Regions from separate parts of the Pseudoalteromonas sp. SG45-3 genome, predicted to be linked through region 1. Evidence: predicted binding sites of a transcription regulator. Region 1 holds the regulator's gene; the other holds the start of a gene.

Evidence for each region. Region 1 encodes FliA, which starts transcription of late flagellar genes. Its sites were predicted from a motif close to CTAAAGNTNNNNNNNNNNNNGCCGATA; they were not measured.
Region 2: a site for FliA is predicted at 1,171-1,197, ahead of H5126_RS16945 (DUF4402 domain-containing protein). Genes of this name have one in related genera too.

What each region holds. Positions count from the first base shown of each region.
Region 1 covers NZ_JACJEN010000013.1:50,550-53,753, reverse strand. The annotation lists gene H5126_RS14415 (protein phosphatase CheZ) at 1-648, opposite strand, end outside; gene cheY (chemotaxis response regulator CheY) at 666-1,049, opposite strand; gene H5126_RS14405 (RNA polymerase sigma factor FliA) at 1,090-1,800, opposite strand; gene H5126_RS14400 (MinD/ParA family protein) at 1,827-2,687, opposite strand; gene flhF (flagellar biosynthesis protein FlhF) at 2,680-3,204, opposite strand, start outside.
Region 2 covers NZ_JACJEN010000018.1:19,390-22,593, reverse strand. The annotation lists gene H5126_RS16955 (SPOR domain-containing protein) at 1-213, shown strand, start outside; gene H5126_RS16950 (SPOR domain-containing protein) at 583-1,137, shown strand; gene H5126_RS16945 (DUF4402 domain-containing protein) at 1,253-1,855, shown strand; gene H5126_RS16940 (DUF4402 domain-containing protein) at 1,859-2,341, shown strand; gene H5126_RS16935 (molecular chaperone) at 2,351-3,181, shown strand.

The sequences.
Region 1 (3,204 bases):
TATTTTTTGTTGTTCTACTTTATTCGCGGTGCTGTCAGTGTCGTCTTGTTCAGCAAACGCAGTTAAAAGATGAAGTAAACTTTCTTCTACTTCCCTAACAAGTTCAATAACACGGCGAATAACTTGACCTGTTAAGTCTTGATAGTCTTGAGCCATCAGTACATTTGTCATTAAGCTTTGAAGCTCATCAGTCTTATGATGAGAGTTGTTCATAAACTTATCGATGCTATGGCAAAGTTGCTTAAACTCACCAAGCTCAATTTCGCGGCTCATTAAACGATCCCATGTCGGTTTGATATGAGATATTTCGTCCGCTAACTGTTGGGCTATAGGTAAACTGGCCTCCACTGCATCCATTGTTTTATTAGCCGCATTTTCTGTCATTTCTATAACATAATTAAGCCGCTTTTTAGCATCTGGAATCGCATCTGTCGTTATATCAGTTAAGCGAGTATCAAGCTCAAAACTTTTAAGGGCTTCGTGCAGTTGACGAGTCAACTTTCCAACTTCAGCAAATAATTCAGACTGCTCTTTAGATGCAGCCTCTAAAATCAACTGATTTGCTTTGTCTTGCTCATCATTTTCTAAAAAAACAACGAGCTGACGAGCTTGTTCTAACGTTATTTGAGGCGCAGCTGGTGCTGGCATAAGCCTCTCCCCCATCATTAGCCTAAGCGTTCAAATACTTTTTCTAATTTAGTTTTTAATGTTCCAGCCGTAAATGGCTTAACAATATAACCATTAACACCAGCTTGCGCTGCAGCTATTATTTGTTCTTTTTTAGCCTCTGCCGTTACCATTAATACAGGGATATGTTTTAACTTATCGTCTGCACGTATTGCTCTTAAAAGATCAATACCCTGCATTCCAGGCATATTCCAATCCGTAACTACAAAATCAAACACTTGATTTTGCAACATAGGCAAAGCTGTAGACCCATCATCAGCTTCTTGAACGTTAGTGAAACCTAAGTCACGTAACAGGTTTTTTATAATGCGTCTCATTGTTGAAAAATCATCAACTACAAGAATTTTCATGTTTTTATCCAAAACATCCCCCAGTGAGGTATTAACCTTTGTTTACTTACTACTAATTTATCCAGTCATTGATTTTAGCTTTAAGCTTAATCATCGCCTGACCATGTATCTGACTTACACGCGATTCACTTACATCGAGTATATGTCCTATTTCTTTTAAATTCATTTCATCGTTGTAGTACAAAGAAAGCACCATTGCATCACGCTCTGGTAATGACTTAATTGCACTTAGCAAAGACTCATTAAACCTATCATTTTTAACATTATTAAAAGGTTTATCTTGTGCTAAATCTTGGCCTACAGGAGTAATAACATCCTCATCTACACCAAGGTCTTCAATGCCTAATATTTTACTCGTATTCGCATCATTTAAAATATGATGGTACTCATTGAGCGAAATTTCAAGTTTTTCAGCAACTTCTATGTCCGTTGGTTCGCGGTTCAGACTACTTTCTAGCTCAGTAATTGCTTCTGCAACTTGCCTGTTTTTACGGTGAACTGAACGAGGAGCCCAATCACCACGGCGCATTTCATCAAGCATAGCACCGCGAATACGAATACCTGCAAAAGTTTCAAAGCTTGCGCCTTTTGTTGCATCAAAGTTTTTCGAAGCCTCTATTAAGCCTATCATTCCTGATTGAATTAAATCATCAAGTTGAACGCTAGGTGGTAATCGAGCAATTAGATGACATGCCACTTTTTTAACAAGTGATGCATGCTTCTCAACAATCACATTTAAATTTTGTGTTGATTGATATCCCATAGCTCTATTCACCAGTGTTGTCATAATTAACCGTTTACTAGTTTCTCAATGAAAAACTCTAAATGCCCAGATGGTTGGTTGGGTATTGGCCATTTAACTGCTTTTGTTGCCAGCGTTTTAAACGCAAGAGCGGCTGGCGAATTTGGAAAGAGCTCTACTATTACTTTTTGACGACGTGTTGCTTTGCGCATATTTTCATCATAAGGAACCGTTGCTACTAGCTCCATTGATACATCTAAAAAGCGGTCGGTAACTTTAGATAGCTTTGCAAACAATTCAGTGCCTTCACGCATACTGCGCACCATATTGGCAACAATTTTAAATTTATAAACGCCGTGCTCACGACTTAATACTTTAATAAGTGCGTAAGCGTCGGTGATTGATGTCGGCTCATCGCATACAACAACCATTACATCTTGCGCTGCACGCGAGAAGCTCAGTACCATGTCTGAAATACCAGCAGCTGTATCTACAATTAAAATATCAAATTCGGTATTCAATTCGCTAAACGCACGAATTAGCCCAGCATGCTCAGATGGTGATAATTCAACCATACTTTGCGAACCCGATGTAGCGGGTACAATTTTAATTCCTGCAGGGCCTTCAACTAAAATTTCATCAAGCTCACATTCACCAGACAAGACATGTGACAAGTTACGCTCTACACGTAAACCAAGCATCACATCACAGTTTGCTAAACCCAAGTCAGCATCCAGCACTAATACTCGATTACCTTGCTGCCCAAGTGCAATAGCTGTATTTAGAGAAACATTTGTTTTCCCTACTCCACCTTTACCACCGGTTACAGCGATAACTTTTACGCCGTTGTTATTGTTTTGACTCATTTTGCGCAGGCCGCTTGCTTGATCTAATACTGTGTTAATCATACATCCCTACTGTGCTTGGCGCCACTGCTTGGTGCCTTGAATGTTGTTCTTTTGTTCTTTTTAAATATAATTGCTCAGCCTTTTTAACTAGTTTCTCAGCATTTGCAACACGAATATCCTCTGGTACTCGTTGACCATTAGTAAGATACCCTATTGGAAGGCGATTTTGAATCGCAATACTAATAATCTCACCCAAACTTAATGATTCGTCTAACTTAGTGAAAATACAGCCACTTAACTGTACTTTTTTAAAGTGACGTACAGTTTCTTGCAATACATTAATTTGTGCTGTCGCGCTAAGTACTAAGTAGCTGCGAATATCTACACGTTGGTTACGCATTAACGTGTTTAATTGCTCAGTTAAACGTAAATCTCGCTGGCTCATACCTGCTGTGTCAATTAATACTAGACGTTTATTTCGTAAATGATATAAAACTTCAGCTAATTCATTAGCATCTTTAACTTGCTTAACACCACAACCAATAATACGACCATATGTTGCAAGTTGTTCATAAGC
Region 2 (3,204 bases), on a different contig from region 1:
TGGCAAGAGCTAAATACTAAAGCAGCACCGTTGTTTAGAGACAAAATATTGACTAACGTAGAAACCGCCAAGATAAACGACAAAATGTTTTATAGACTAAAACTAGGCTCTTACCAAAACTTTAAAAATGCAAAAGCAGATTGTGACGTATTCAAGCTGTATAAACTCGATTGCATAGTAAGTAACTACACCGATAAGCCAGTAAGGCTGTAGCCCGTATTACGTAATATCAATCTGTAATAATACCTAATCAATCTTGGGGATTAAACCTGACGCAATTATCGCTAATAATTTTGATATACGAGTGCACGGAGGCAGTAGCTAGATCAATACAGCAATAATTAGTGATAGTAATTAAATAATGCAATTTTGTTTTGTTATCAACTCGGTTTTCTTACTTCAAAATAGACTACTTAATTAAAAAGTTGCTATAAATTGGCGCAAAATTTGCTTTGATTTATTATCTTGGTTAGTAGAGTGCATTTTGCAATGCGGTATTTTAAGTCTTGTCATTTAATATCAGTTTTATTCTTATCTTTTTATTTATATGGATGCAGCAGCGCAACTGTAAATAACGAGAGCGTGCAGCATTCTTTAATAACTGATAAACAAGTAAAAGAGTATGTTTCGCAGTGGCACTTACAGCAAGAAAGCATTGGTCGTTTAACTGCTATGGAAGATGATTTACAGCTATTAATTATGGCGTTATCGTCTCAAAGTGAATTAACTGAAAACCCTCCTTTACTCATGCAAAGTAAAACCGATATCACCTATGGTAATCAGCCTTCACAGAATTTGGAACCGACGGCACTAAATAACACTCCCGAAGTAAAAACACCAAACTTACAAAATTCAGAACTCACCTTAACAGATGAAACTAAAATTGGAGCACAGCTTGGTTGGTATTTAAAGCCAGAGCTTGTTAGAGCAAGAGTCGAAAGGCTTAAGCAATTATACCCTAGTGCATTTACTCAATTTAATTTTACTATGTTTGAACGTAAAAATAATAATATGACTTTGTATGGATTACGTGTAGGTCCATTTAAAAACGATGCTCAAGTAAGTGCGTTTTGTTATTTAGCTAATCAGCTTGATCAAGTATGTAATATTGCTGCTTTTGTCGGAAAACCAATATAATTAATAAATTAGGACTTTTAAACTTATATAGTATTAAAGTATTTGTACTAATAGTCGATACTAACTATAGTTGGGCAAATATTTGATAAAGCCCATTTTCTTATAAGGATTTAGCATGAAGTTTTATTTATCTGCATTAGCTGTAGCCACCGTGGTCAGCTCGTTTAGCACTTATGCTGCTACAGAGTCATTTGAAGCGAAAGTAACAGTACAAAATGCTGTAGTACTCACAAAAGATAACGATTTAAATTTTGGTACTATTCGTGCTATTTCAGATCCATTAGGCGCCGAACAAGCAACGCTGACAGTTAATCCTGATCCAGCTGCGAGCCCTGTTACTTCACAAGATAATCCAACTGGTAACGCTGCGAGTATCTCAATAATTGAAGGTGGTGAAGCGGGTGCTTTCAGTGTGTCAGATGTAGTACCAAACTCTATTTTAACCATTAGCGACCCAGTAAATACTTTGATACTACCCTTAGCTGGCCAAGGCTTAAATGAACCTGATTTTACTGTAGATGCTTGGACTTACTTTATAACGAGCGGAACAAATGCAGGAGCGCTTTATACGCAGGGTACTCCTAACCTACAAGCTGGTGCTGATGGCGCTGTATCATTTAATATAGGCGCGACTCTTTCTACTTCATCAAACGCATCAAGTGTGGATTACCCTGATGGTGAGTATTCTGGTAGCTTTAATATTGAAGTGTCATATTAATTAGTGTTTAAACAAACAATGCGCTTTTTGTATGTTTCTGCTTGGCTTTCGTTAATGTTTAGCGAGCAAGCCTATAGCGCAAGCATACAACAAGAAGCGCTTAATTTTGGCACTTTAGTTATCCCTCAAAATAATACTTTAAGCTCTATCACGATTAACCACAATGGTGAAATAACCACATTTGGTAGTATTTACGTATTAACTGAGGGGAATCCCGCAGAACTTTTATTTACCGATTTACCTCCGCTTACTCAAATATCGTTTAATAAAATGAGTGACTCTACATTGCAAAGTGAAGTACTTGGAGCTAATAGTGCCAAGTTTTCGGTTGTATTAGTGGATTTACCAAGCACGCAAACTAGCGATGAATTTGGAGATCTTTTACTCAAAGTAGGTGGCCGTTTAATAACGACAGGGACTAGCCAAAGTTACTTAGATGGTAGTTTTATTACTGACACCCAATTAGAAATTACGATTGATTACTAAAGGAAAAACATGCTTTATAAAGTTGTAGTGCTGCTCGCACTGAGTGTATGTATTTTAGGAAAAAATACATACGCAAATTTACTTATCTCTCCAACCCGTATTAGTTTTGATGAACGTCAACGAACCGCTAAAGTTACCGTAATTAATACGGGGGATGAATATCAAACATATCGTGTTTTATGGAGTGAGAAGCAAGCGCAACCTAGCGGTGGCTACATACAGTTGGCAGAGGCTACAAGCGAAAGTTTAAGTTCAATGGCACGTTTGTCACCAAAACAAATGCGTTTAGCACCTGGTGAAAAACAAACAGTAAAAATAGCAATACGTAAACCTAAAGGTCTAGCTTCTGGTGAGTACCGCTCTCATCTTCTATTTCAAGCATTGCCTGGTGAAAATACTAATAAAACAAGCTCAATAAAAGTTAATATGATTATGAGCTACAGCATTCCTATTTTGTTACGTAAAGACATGAAACAGCCAGAAGTTGCCATAGAACAAGCTAAGCTAGTGCTAAATGAAAGCAATCAACGTCCTCAGTTTTTATTGAATATAAAACGAGAAGGTAAGTTTAGTAGCTACGGTAAATTAAGTGCTTACTTTGTTGATAGCAATAACGAGCAAGTTAAAATTGCAGAAATTGGTAATTTAAGTATTTATCCAGAAGTGGATAATGCGTTTGTAACCCTTAGTTTATTTAGTGACAAAAATTTAGATAAAGCAGGAAAAGTCATTTTTAAATATGAAGGCAGTCAAGAATATAAAGACCTTACATTTGCACAATACACTCTGCCTTTAACCTCACAATCACTTAATGTTTTAAATGTGAATGACGCTAAATAATTTATTGTATGCACTATTACTAA